4 regions of the Halomonas kalidii genome follow, and region 3 is predicted to be linked to each of the others. Evidence: predicted binding sites of a transcription regulator. Region 3 holds the regulator's gene; each other region holds the start of a gene.
The links. The regulator sigma-54, encoded in region 3, starts transcription at its own class of promoters, with help from an activator protein. The targets are predictions, from matches to a motif close to TGGCACNNNNNTTGCTNT.
Positions count from the first base shown of each region.

Region 1: the regulator sigma-54 is predicted to act here: its motif matches at 1,453-1,470, upstream of urtA (urea ABC transporter substrate-binding protein).
Region 2: the regulator sigma-54 is predicted to act here: its motif matches at 1,175-1,192, upstream of glnA (glutamate--ammonia ligase).
Region 4: the regulator sigma-54 is predicted to act here: its motif matches at 1,585-1,602, upstream of ytfE (iron-sulfur cluster repair protein YtfE).

Region 1 is NZ_JASCQN010000041.1:186,258-189,475, forward strand. It holds gene urtA (urea ABC transporter substrate-binding protein) at 1-1,369, opposite strand, end outside; gene QLQ85_RS13395 (hypothetical protein) at 1,758-3,218, opposite strand, start outside.
Region 2 is NZ_JASCQN010000029.1:18,380-21,597, reverse strand. It holds gene QLQ85_RS07360 (helix-turn-helix domain-containing protein) at 1-196, shown strand, start outside; gene QLQ85_RS07355 (glycosyltransferase family protein) at 239-772, opposite strand; gene glnA (glutamate--ammonia ligase) at 1,329-2,735, shown strand; gene QLQ85_RS07345 (DUF4124 domain-containing protein) at 2,931-3,218, shown strand, end outside.
Region 3 is NZ_JASCQN010000025.1:276,097-279,314, forward strand. It holds gene rapZ (RNase adapter RapZ) at 1-123, opposite strand, end outside; gene ptsN (PTS IIA-like nitrogen regulatory protein PtsN) at 173-643, opposite strand; gene hpf (ribosome hibernation-promoting factor, HPF/YfiA family) at 650-958, opposite strand; gene QLQ85_RS05925 (RNA polymerase factor sigma-54) at 1,060-2,475, opposite strand; gene lptB (LPS export ABC transporter ATP-binding protein) at 2,626-3,218, opposite strand, start outside.
Region 4 is NZ_JASCQN010000054.1:45,360-48,577, reverse strand. It holds gene QLQ85_RS20735 (hemerythrin domain-containing protein) at 220-828, opposite strand; gene ytfE (iron-sulfur cluster repair protein YtfE) at 890-1,546, opposite strand; gene norR (nitric oxide reductase transcriptional regulator NorR) at 1,700-3,218, shown strand, end outside.

The DNA of each region.
Region 1 (3,218 bases), on a different contig from region 3:
ATTCGGCCAGGGCGACCTCGGCTTCCTCGGCCGCGGTGCTGCCGCCGCAGGAGCCGTTGGCGACGTTGAAGTTGCCGCAGCGCATCGGTGCACGCCAGTCGCTGACCAGGTCGCGAGACCCCGGCAGGTAGTCGGACCAGGCGTCGCCGGCCACGGTGGACGGCGTCTGCCACACCACGTCGAACTGGCCGTTGTCCTGGATCTCGCCGATCAGCACCGGCTTGGTGATGTGGTGGTTGGGCATCATCGCCGCATGGCCGCCGGAGAGGTTGGGCACGGTCACGCCGATGATGGCGTCCTTGACGGCGTCGACCTCGGTGGTGCCGGCCTTGCGTACCGCCTCGGCCCACATGTTGAAGCCGATGTAGTGGGCCTCCATGGGGTCGTTGGTCACCGACTCCTCGTCACCGGTGTAGTCGATCCAGGCGTCGATGAAGTCGTAGTTCTCGTCGGTGTCGACGCTCATGAAGTAGTTCCAGGCGGCCAGGTGGCCGACCAGCGGCCCGGTGTCGAGGCCGGACAGCTCCTGCTCGCCCACCGAGAAGGCCACCACCGGGATGTCGGCGGCATCGATGCCTTGGTTGGCCAGCTCACGGTAGAAGGGCACGTTGGCGTCGCCATTGATGGTCGAGACCACCGCGGTCTTCTTGCCCTCGGCACCGAAGCGGCGCACCTCGGCGACGATGTTCTGCCAGTCGGAGTGACCGAAGGGGGTGTAGTTGACCAGGATGTCCTCCTCGGCCACCCCGAACTCCTCCCGTAGATACGCCTCGAGGATGCGGTTGGTGGTGCGCGGATAGACATAGTCGGTGCCGGCCAGCACCCAGCGCTCGACGCCGACCTGGTCGTGCAGGTAGTTGACGGCCGGAATGGCCTGCTGGTTGGGCGCGGCACCGGTGTAGAAGACGTTCTCGGAGGACTCCTCGCCCTCGTACTGCACCGGATAGAACAGCAGGCCATTGAGCTCCTCGACCACCGGCAGCACCGCCTTGCGCGAGACCGAGGTCCAGTTGCCGAAGATCACGTCGACCTCCTCCTGAGCGAGCAGCTCGCGGGCCCGCTCGGCGAACAGCGGCCAGTTGGAGGCCGGGTCGACTACCACCGCCTCGAGCTGGCGGCCGAGCAGGCCGCCCTGCGCGTTCTGCTGCTCGATGAGCATCTCCACGGTGTCCTTGAGGGTCGACTCGCTGATCGCCATGGTGCCGGAAAGCGAGTGCAGGATGCCGACCTTGATCGGGTCCTCGGCCAGGGCCTGGGCGCTGACGCCCAGCGTGGCGGCGGAGACCAGGACGGTCGCCAGCCAGCGTGACGGATAGGTGACGGGACGAGACAGTGCCTTGCGTCGGGATGTGGTCACTTGAACCTCCATGCGCCCTCCTGATGGAAGGACTCGTTGTGGTTGCATGGCGCCGCCGGGGCAGGATCCGCCGGCGCTCGGGACAGCGACCAGCACTTGCAAGGTCTGCGCCACTCGATGGCAGACACTTCTTTACACTAATTTTTCAGACACTTACCAAAAATGAAACGGAACGACACCGGCGTTGTTGCACCAACCGCGTGCAAATAGCCATCGCCAAGGCCGTTGCACGCACCTCGTTGGATGCACCATGGTCGAACTCATGCACTCCCATGATGAAAGAAGGGGCGCCGACCGCGTCGACACCCCTTATGTGGCTTATCTCGTTCGTTCCTGGTGACTGCCGGCAAGCTAACGGTGTGGTGCCCGCGCTGGCCCTCCCGGCGTCAGCCAGGATCGATCAGACCACATGGAAGCACGCCGAAGCGGGAGTGCGGGTGTCCATGTTGCGCCCCCGGTTCAGGTGGTCATCGATCTCGGCCGCGGAGCCGATCATGCGGCCGTAGAGAAAGACGCTGAAGGCTGCCGTCTCGAGGTCCCGCTCGGTCAGCTCGCCCGACTGGTAATCCTTCCACAGGAGCGCGAGCAGCAGCGCCGCGATCACCGCGTCGACGTTGACGCAGAAGACGTAGCGGCTGGCGCCCACGTCATACAGCGCCTGCACCAGTTCGCGGTAGAAGGCATGGAAGATGTTGTAGTCGCCGCGCTTCGCCATGAACTCCGCGATGAAGCGCTCGCGTGGATCGTAGTTGACCGGCTTGCCCTTGAAGATCGGGTGGTGGACGCCGGGCAAGGCGCGGACCTCGGTACCGATCTCCTTGGCCTCGGCCTTCTCGTGCTTGTAGGCGCGGGCGAAGTCGGTGGCCATGGCCTTGAGGTCGATGCCGTGGTTCGGGTCGGTGGGGTCGCTGAGCCCCTTGTCCTTGAACTGGTCGAGCAGGAAGGCCATTCCCTCGAAGCCGTTGCCGCCGTGGCTGTAGCCGGTGTGAGTGAGAAACCCGACCATGGCCTTGTTGATCTGCACGCGTTCAGGGGTCTGGGGTCCGTCAGCCGAGACCGCCCCCTTGGCGCCTTGTGCCGAGATCGAGCCTGGGCCGTTGGAGATCAGCAGGCCGACGAGGATCTGGAGCGGCAACGCCTCGTCGCGGGTCGGCTTCTTGCCGGTCATGGCGAGGAAGCAGAGGTCCGCCATGGTCCATTGGCCAAAGCGCTCGTCGCGCGGAATGCCACACAGCGAACCGGGCTGGTGGTGGGAACCCGGGATCGTCGCGCCGACCATCACGCCGTAGAGGCGTAAATACCAGGGCAACGTCTCCGCGGTCAGGCGCGAGATGCGTTTACGCATGAGGGGACCCCAGGCGATGGTCAGACTGATCGCGGCGAGGATGGCATCCCGGGAGAGGCGGCCGTTCAGGGTGGCGAGGTATTTGAGGAAGACCGACTTGCCACCGCGCGCCTTGACGGCGGCGAGCATCGCCTCGGGGCGGGGGTCGTCGGCCTCGGCCTCGGAGGCGAGAAAGAGCGCGCGGGTGGCAGCGTCCATGGTGATCGCCGAGATGTCGAACTCCTCGCTACGGCCGTCGCGCAGGCCGGAATGCGCAAAGAGGTCGATCAGCGCGCCGGTGCAGGCCAACGCGCGTTCGACCCGCTTCGGTCCGACGATCGCGGCAGCGGTCGCCATGATGGAGTTGGGCGCATTGCCCGCGTCCCGCGCGGCGTCGGCAGCCACGAGGATCGGGTCACCGACCAGGTTCACCTCCGCCGCCACGGCCACGTCAAGCATGGCACGGTCGTTCTCGCCGGCGATCTCGTGGACGAGTGGCAGTGCGAAGTTGGCCTCCAGCGGATCGAGCGCAAGGTC
Region 2 (3,218 bases), on a different contig from region 3:
GCAGAGCGCCGCCCACTTCGAGGGTACCCGTGAGCTGCTGACCGTTACCCAGGGCCAGGCGCGGATCCTGGCGGGAGAGAATCGCTGTGCATTGAGTCCCGGCGATTCGGCCCATTATCATGCCGACCTCGAGCACACCATCGAGAACTGCGGCGAGTCGGAGCTGGTGAGCTTTCTCGTCGTGACCTATCAGTGATGGCCGTGCGTGCCGCCCGCCGACGCTGCCGCGGCGTCAGCCTCATCGGTACTGGACCCGGGCCTGGCAGGCGTGCAGCCGCTCCAGCAGCTCGGGGAGGGCCTTGGCGTCCAGGGAGGGGTCGAAGCCGCCGATACGGTCGAACCACTCCCGTGCCACGCACAGGGTATCGGCGGGAGGCGTGCGGCCTAGCCATTGCCAAAGACGGGTCGCCGGGCCGCGGGGCCGTGCGGGCAAGACCAGGACATCCCAGCGGTGATGCTCGCGCCCTTCGGCAACCACGTCGAGCCAGTCGGCAGGGAGGGGCAGGGCCGGCGCGAGAAAGACCAGTACCGTCCCCTGGCTGTGCGCCACCGCGGCATTGAGGCGGTCGCCCAACGGCTCGCCCTTGTAGGGGAGCAGGCGGGCGCCGAAGCGAGAGGCGAGCCCCGGTAGCCGCGGATCACCGGTGTCGTCGACCAGCAACAACTCGATACGACCGTCCCGGCCTTTCAGCAGCTTCTGGAGAGCCGCCAGGTGCCTGGGGAGACCGGTACCCGCCGAGCGGGCATCGAGGAAAATGCTGCAAGCGAACATGCTCGGTGCGCTCCGCTGGGCTGGACACCATGCCATGGCGCCGGGGCCGAAACGCGGGCGTTCCCGAACCGGTGCCTTCGTGTAATTGAGTGTAGTTTTTGGTTGTTAAGCGTATCAATGTGTTTCCTGGGTGAAATTCCTGGGGCAGGGGGAGGAGTTCTGCCCTGTGACGGCATGAGCCGCGGCATCAATAAGAAGGCAGCTTCAGCCTGGGATCGCTTCTCGCGCCATGTTGGTGCGTTCGGGCTCCTTTATGCACCAATAATGTGCTTTCGGGGCGGTTCATGGGGCCTCCGCTGGGGTCGCGTGGCTGTCTTGGTGCAGAAGCGTGCGCCGTGATTCTGAAAAATGGCCAATGAAATCATCTGGTTGCTATTTGCTTACGCCATGCTGGTGCAATTCTGGCACGCTGTCTGCATTGATTTGGCCAGCGCCATGTTCGCGTATGGCGGTCGTGGGCAGTAGGCCTGCGACGTGCTAAAACTCTCGCTGGGCTGACCAGCGCCAGTGGATCATCATCCCAACATCTCGAGCCAAGCTCACAGTGGAGGACAACATGTCTGCCAAGACTCTCGCCCTGATCGAAGAACATGACGTCAAGTGGGTCGACCTGCGCTTCACCGACACCAAAGGCAAGGAGCAGCACGTCACCATTCCGACCCGTGACGTCGACGAGGAGTTCTTCGAGAACGGGCAGATGTTCGACGGCTCTTCCATCTCCGGCTGGAAGGGAATCAACGAGTCGGACATGATCCTGCGCCCGGAAGACGGTACCGCCTTCCTCGACCCCTTCACCGAAGATGCCACCCTGGTGCTGCGCTGTGACATCATCGAGCCGGCGACCATGCAGGGCTACGAGCGTGACCCGCGTTCCATCGCCAAGCGTGCCGAGGCCTACCTGCAGTCCAGCGGCCTGGGCGATACCGCCTTCTTCGGCCCGGAGCCCGAGTTCTTCATCTTCGACGAGGTGCACTGGAAGGCCGACATCGAAGGCGCCATGTACAAGATCTCCTCCGAAGAGGGCGCCTGGGCCACCGACCGCCAGGTCGAGGGCGGCAACCTGGCGCACCGCCCGCGGGTCAAGGGTGGCTACTTCCCGGTGCCCCCGGTGGACAGCTTCCACGACATCCGCGGCGCCATGTGCAACACCCTGGAGGCCATCGGCCAGAGCGTCGAGGTGCACCACCACGAGGTGGCCAACGCCGGCCAGAACGAGATCGGCGTCAAGTTCAACACCCTGGTGAAGAAGGCCGACGAGCTTCAGGAGATGAAGTACGTCGTGCACAACGTGGCGCACGCCTATGGCAAGACCGCCACCTTCATGCCCAAGCCGCTGGTCGGCGACAACGGCAGCGGCATGCACGTCCACCAGTCGTTCTGGAAGGACGGCGTCAACCAGTTCGCCGGTGACGAGTACGCCGGGCTCTCCGAGATGGCGCTCTACTACATCGGTGGCATCATCAAGCACGCCCGCGCCCTGAACGCCTTCACCAACGCCTCCACCAACTCCTACAAGCGTCTGGTGCCGGGTTTCGAGGCGCCGGTGATGCTGGCCTACAGCGCCCGCAACCGTTCCGCTTCCATCCGCATTCCCTACACCGCCAGCCCCAAGGGCAAGCGCGTCGAGTGCCGCTTCCCGGACCCGACCGCCAACCCCTACCTGTGCTTCGCGGCGATGCTGATGGCCGGCATCGATGGCATCAAGAACAAGATCCATCCTGGCGATGCCATGGACAAGAACCTCTATGACCTGCCGCCGGAAGAGGGCAAGGCCGTGCCGACCGTGGCCAACAGCCTGGATCAGGCCCTGGAGGCGCTGGACGCCGATCGTGCCTTCCTCACCGAGGGTAGCGTCTTCACCGACGACATGATCGATGCCTACATCGAACTGAAGATGGAAGACGTGGAGCGCATCCGCATGTCCACCCATCCGGTCGAGTTCGACATGTACTACAGCTGCTGATACGGCGTGTGCCGACCGTCCGGCCCTGCGGGGCCGGACGGTGCGACGACGCCTGATGCATTGACCGTAAAGGGGTTCCGCCATGGCGGAACCCCTTTCTTTCGTACACTATCCAAGAAGCAGCAGGGGCGACACCAGATGAGCGACAAGGCCGGTGTCCCCGGAAGTCATCGGCATCGACGCGGGGGGAGAGGCATGAACAAGGTACTCGTGGTATTGGCGCTCGGGCTCGCGGTGGGCCTTGCGGCCCAGGCCCAGACCGTCTATCGCACCACCGATGCCCAGGGCAACGTGACCTTCACCGACAATCCCGAACGCGGCGGAGAGGAGGTCGAACTGACGCCGCTCACCGTGGTGCCCTCCCGCGAGGTGCGCCAGGAGCGGGCCGTGCCGCGGGTCGACGGCAGCCGTGCCGCGACGGCCTCGCCGGGGCAGCCCTTCATGCCCTACGACAGCTTCCGGATCCTCGCGCCGGCCCATGAG
Region 3 (3,218 bases):
CACCAGCGGGCCGAGCAGCATGGCCGGCAGGTTGTCGATGGCGTAGTAGCCGAGGTCCTCGAGGGCCTGCAGTGCGATCGACTTGCCGGAGCCGGATCGGCCGCTGATGATCACGAGCTGCATGGCGGGTCTCCTGGTCGTGTGACTGGCCGGGTGGCCCGGTGAGCGACGATCAGCCCGAGGACTGTCGTCGGATCGCCTCGATGAGTCGCTCATGGAGCTCGCGCTGGCTCGCGCTCTTGCGCAGCCGGCCGCGGGTCTCGGCATCGTTCATCACGCCCGCGACCTGGGCCAGCAGCGCGAGGTGGGCATCGTCGGCCTCTTCCGGTACCAGCAGCACGAAGATCAGGTCAACCGGCTCGCCATCGATGGCGTCGAAGTCGATCGGCTCGGCCAGCTTCAGGAAGCCGGCAAGGGGAGCCTTGCAGTGCGGGTCGCGGGCATGGGGAATGGCGACGCCGTTGCCGATACCCGTGCTGCCCAGCCGCTCACGGCCGATCAGGCGGCCGAAGACTTCCTGGCTGTCGAGGCTCGGTGTGTTCTGTGCGATGAAGGTGCTGAAGAATTCCAGTACCCGCTTCTTGCTTCCCCCGGGCACGCCGAACAGGGTGCGCTCGGGGGGCAGGATGGCTTCGAGTGTCATGATGGATCAGCGGGCACCGGCGCCCTGGGCGCGGGCCTGGACCTTCTCCTTGTGCTTGACCAACTGGCGGTCCAGCTTGTCGGCGAGCGCATCGATGGCGGCGTACATGTCACCGTCCATGGCCTCGGCGTGCAGATCGGCACCGGCGGCATGCAGGGTGCAGGCGGCCTGCTGGCGTTCCTTCTCGACGGAGAGCGTTACCTGCACGGTGGTGATGTTGTCGTAGTGGCGTTCCACGCGAGTGAGCTTTTCGTTCACATAGTCACGCAGGGCGTCGGTCAGTTCCACATGATGGCCGGTGATGTTGACTTGCATGACACGCTCCTTCGTCCTTCGATTGGTGCCTCGATTGTAACCCTTTTTCCTGCCCTGCAAACCCCCTGCTGAGGGCGATGCCAGCGGCGACTGGCGCTCACTCACCTTAGCCGCTTGCGCTCGCTGGAGGAGGCGATGCCCATGGCCTCCCGATACTTGGCCACGGTCCGCCGCGCGACGCTGATGCCGGCCTCCTCGAGCAGCGTCACCAGCTTGCTGTCGGAGAGCGGCTTGCGTGGCGGCTCCTCCTGGATCAGCTTGCGGATGCGGGCGCGGATCGCGGTGCTCGAGTGAGCGTCGCCATCCCCGTTGCCGACCTGGCTGGAGAAGAAATACTTCAGCTCGAAGACGCCGCGGGGGGTGTGGATGAACTTCTGGGTGGTGACTCGCGAGATGGTCGATTCGTGCATCTCCACGGCCTGGGCGATATCGGCCAGTATCAATGGCCGCATCGCCTCCTCGCCCTGCTCGAGGAAGTCGAGCTGGCGCGCCATGATCTCGCGTCCTACCCGCAGCAGGGTGTCGTTGCGGCTGGAGAGGCTCTTCATCAACCAGCGGGCCTCCTGCAGGTGATTCTTGAGGAACTGGTTGTCCTGGCTCTTGTCGGCGCGGCGAATCAGTGCCGCATAGTCGGGTTGGATGCGTAGCCGTGGCAGGGCCTCGGGGTTGAGCTCCACCTGCCAGCCGCGGTTGTCGTGACGGGCGACCAGGTCGGGAATGACGTAGTCGTTGTCGGATTCCGAATAGCGACTGCCCGGCCTCGGGTCCAGTGAGCGCACCAGGGCGATCACCTCGTCGAGGGCATCGTCATCGAGGCCGAGTCGGCGCTTGAGCAGGCGGCGGTCGTCACCGGCCAGCGCTTCGAGAAACTGGCGCACCAGGCGCCGGGCCTGGGGCAGCAACGGGGTGTCGTCGGGCAGGGCGGCGAGTTGCAGCATCAGGCATTCGCGCAGGTCCCGGGCGAAGATGCCGGTCGGCTCGAACTGCTGCAGGCGCAGCAATACCTGCTCCACCTCGCGACTCTTGAGTCCCTCGAGCCCCTGGTTCTTGAGCCCGTCACGCAATTCGTCGAGCGGCTGGGCCAGGTAGCCGGCGCCGTTCACGGCATCGATCAGGCTCTCGGCGATGTGTCGCTGACGTTCGTCCAGGTCGGTCATGGCCAACTGCCAGGCGAGGTGGTCCTGCAGGCTCTGGCCCGAGGCCTGGCGCTCGAAGTCTGGGCCCTCGCCGCTGCCGGCGGGAGAGGCGCCCAGATCCTGGTAGGTGTCCGACCAGTCGCTGTCGACCGAGAGTTCGCTGGGGATCTCGCTGGCCCAGTCGTCATCGGCAGGCTCGCTCGCTGCCTGTTCGCCGAAGCCGTCATCGAGCTCCAGCATGGGGTTCGACTCCAGGGCCTGCTGAATCTCCTGGCGCAGGTCCAGGGTGGAGAGCTGCAGCAGGGCGATGGCCTGCTGCAGTTGAGGCGTCATGGTCAGCTGGGTGCCGACACGCAGTTGCAGGGATGCTTTCATGGCCATGAGAGGTGTGTGCTCATTCGCCGAAAACCCCCACCCTAGTCCGCTGCCCGGCGCGTTGCAAGTCTTTTATTAGCAATAAGCATGCCATCGGCAATTTTCATGCCGCCATGCTGCAATAGCCTTTATATCAGTAAGTTGCGGTAGATGTGGTCAGAGGCGGAAGTCTTCGCCGAGGTACACTTCACGCACCCGCTGGTTGGCCAGGATCGCCTCGGCATCGCCCTCGGCGATGATCTGGCCGTCGCCGACGATGTAGGCGGTATCGCAGATATCGAGGGTCTCGCGCACGTTGTGGTCGGTGATCAGGACGCCGATATCACGGGCCTTGAGCTGACGGATGATGGCCTTGATCTCGCCCACCGAGATGGGGTCGACCCCGGCGAAGGGTTCGTCGAGGAGGATGAAGGCGGGTTCCGTGGCCAGCGCCCTGGCGATCTCCACCCGGCGCCGCTCGCCGCCGGAGAGGCTCATGCCGAGGTTGTCGCGGATATGGGTGACATGGAAGTCCTCGAGCAACTGCTCGAGCCGTGCCCTGCGCCCTGTGCGGTCGAGGTCCTGGCGGGTCTCGAGGATCGCCATGATGTTGTCGGCCACCGAGAGCTTGCGGAAGATCGAGGCTTCCTGGGGCAGATACCCGATACCGGCCCGGGCTCGTTCGTGCATGGCGGCCTTCGTCAGGTCGAGGTCGTCGATGTGGACCTCGCCGGCATCGGCGCGAACCAGCCCGACGATCATGTAGAAGG
Region 4 (3,218 bases), on a different contig from region 3:
CCTATATATAGTGATTTCATTCCAATGTGGCACCATATGTTGTGCTGATAGCAGACTAGCCGTCCCGTTGGCTAGATAACATGATCCAGATCAGCAAGATCGTGATGACCGGCCTCGGGCCAGCAGCGAAAGTGAGGCACGCTGGCCCCCCATGGGCCGGTGGAGCCCATGGGGAGGCAGGTTTCGGGGGGGGGCAGGAGCGGATCAGTGGTGGGCGACTCAGGCGGGCTTGGCGTCGCACAGCGGACAGAAGTCGGCCTGTTCGCCGTGCCCCAGGCGCAGCCCGGTGCGGTTGTCGGCAATCTGCCGGTAGAGCAGCTGGAAGCTGGGGCTGCCCTCGGCAGGGCTGTCCAGCGGGAATCCGGACGTCATGCCGTCAAGCGCCCGGGCAGGGACCTGTCGCTCGATGAGTGGGAAAATGTGCCGGTTCTCGGTATGCAGGTGGTGGTGGTAGAGCTCGCTGAAGGCTAGGGCCAGGTTGCGCAGATTGGCGTCAGCCTCGGCGCCTGGCGTCTCGTCCGCCATTCGGTGGAATGCCGCCTCGAGCTCGCGGCCATAGGTCGTGATGCGCCGGTGTTCCACGACCAGCACCTCGAGGGTGTCGCGGCTGTCGGGGTGGCGCGCGGCGAGGTGCTCGAAGAGGGCATCCTCCACCCGGTGATGCCACTCCTCGGGTTGCCGGGTCAGGTAGTGGCAAAGCCGCGCCAGCAGTCGGTAGTCGGGGATCTCCTCGCAGGCCGCGATATGCAGCTGTCGGTCGAGGATGCAGAGTAGCGCCTCGTAGCGGTAGTGGTCGGCGTGCAGGCGTTCCAGAACGATGGCTTTCATGGTGGCCTCCCCGGTGCGTCACCGTTGGTCGCGGCGACGCACCGTCGCGTGTGCGACCGGCTCAGCCGGCGCGTTCGAAGAGCAGGTTGTTTTCCAGGTGGATGTGCTGCATCAGGTCGTTGCGGAACTCGTGCAGCCCGGTGTAGAGGGTGCGCCAGGTGGTGCAGGCGCCCTTCGGCGGGGTGATGTCGTCGGTCAGCGCCAACAGCTGCGCGAGATGCTCGCCGTGGTCGTCGTGCTCGTGGCGCATCACCGCGATGGGTCCCTGGGCCTGGGCGCCCATGCCCCGGCGCAGCATCGGGAAGAGGATCTGCTCCTCCTTCTGCATGTGGCTCTCCATCTCCTGGTGGATCGTGGTGAGCAGGTCGGCCAGCCCGTTGGGGCAGGTGTCGCGCTCGCCGTGGACCTGCTCGACGCGGCGTGCCATGCGCACCAGCTCGGGTAGCTGCTGGCGGTGGACGTCGTGGTAGCGAGTCAGGAGATGGTCGATCAGCACGTCGTTGCTGGCCGACTGCCAGTCGAGCTCGTCGCTGGCACCGGCCGGCAGTGCCTCGAGCTCGGCGACCAGGGCGTCGGGGGCCAGCCCCGCGCGCTCGGCCGCCTCGCGCAGGCTGATACGGCCGCCGCAGCAGAAGTCGATGTTGTGGTCATGGAAGACACGGGTGGCACCCGGCAGGGTCAAGGCGGTACGACCGACGCTCTGTTCCAGCAGGCTCATGGTGTGGATTCCTCGATGAAGTTGGACGGCATTCTTGATAAGCAAGGTGCGTGCCAGGATGTGAGCGCCCGTCTCTTGCAGTATTACCGGCTTGAGGGTGAAAATTACCCGGCTAAACTCGGGTAAATAGAACCCTGAAAGGTAAAAATCACCATGCTCGATGAGACTCTGCTGGCGGACCTGGTCGCCGACCTGCCCAGCGCCGTGCGCCTGCAGCGGCTGACGTGCACCCTGCGCGAGGGTTTTCGCTGCGGCGCCGTCTGCCTGCTGCGCCTGGAGGAGAATGCGCTGGTGCCGGTGGCCGTGGATGGGCTGGTTCGCGAGGCGCTGGGACGGCGTTTCGAGGTGGCCCATCACCCCCGCCTGGCCACCATCCTCGCCAGCCGTCGTTCCACGCTTTTCCCGCCGGATGCCAGCCTGCCGGACCCCTACGACGGCCTGGTGGAGCAGCAGCCCGGCCAGCCGCTGCACGTCCACGACTGCATGGGCATCAGCCTGCACGTGGAGGCCGAACCCTGGGGCGTATTGACCCTGGATGCGCTGGAGGCGGGCACCTTCGATGACGCCGATCGCACGGCTCTGGAGCGCTATGCGTTGCTGGTCGAGGCGGCGGTACGGGTCAGTCGCCTGGAGCGGGACCTGCGCGCCCTGCGCATGGCGCAGCAGGATGGTAGCGTGCCTCTCGAGGTGCCCGAGGTGCGCGACATCCTCGGCCACAGTGCGGTGCTCCAGCGGCTGCTGCGCGAGCTGGACGTGGTGGCGGCCTCCGACCTGCCGGTACTGCTCAGCGGGGAGACCGGGGTGGGCAAGGAGCTCTTCGCGCGTCGCTTGCACCGGCGCTCTTCCCGACGTGCCGCGCCGCTGGTGCAGGTCAACTGTGCCGCGCTGCCCGAGTCCCTGGCCGAGAGTGAGCTGTTCGGCCACGTGAAGGGGGCCTTCTCCGGCGCCACCGCCGAGCGTGCCGGCCGCTTCGAGGCGGCCGACGGCGGCACCCTGTTCCTCGATGAGGTAGGCGAGCTGCCGCTGCCCGTCCAGGCCAAGCTGCTGCGCGCCCTGCAGGAAGGCGAGGTGCAGCGCCTGGGCGAGGACACCCCGCGCCGGGTCGACGTGCGGATCATCGCCGCCACCAATCGTCACCTGGCCGACGCCGTGCGCGACGGCCACTTCCGCGCCGACCTCTACCACCGGCTGTCGGCCTACCCGGTGGCGATCCCGCCGCTGCGTGAGCGGGGGGGCGACGTGCTGGTGCTGGCCGGCCATTTCCTGGAGATCAACCGTGCCCGGCTCGGGGTGCGTAGCCTGCGACTCTCGCCGGATGCCGAGGCGGCGCTGCTCGCCTACGCCTGGCCGGGCAACGTGCGCGAGCTCGAGCACGTGATCAGCCGGGCGGCGATCAAGGCGTTGAGCCAGGGCGCGCGGCGCGACGAGATCATCACCCTGGAGCCCGCCCGACTCGATATTCCCGTCCGCGCCGCGGTGCCCGGTGGTGCATCGGAGCTACCGGAGGGGGCGGACGAGATTGCGCCACCGACGCTGCGTGAGCGAGTGGAACAGGCCCAGCGCCAGGCGATCCGCGAGGCACTGGTCGCCTGCGACGGGCGCTGGGCGGCGGCCGCCCGGCGGCTGGAGGTGGATCCCAGCAACCTGCACAAGCTCGCCAGGCGGCTGGGGC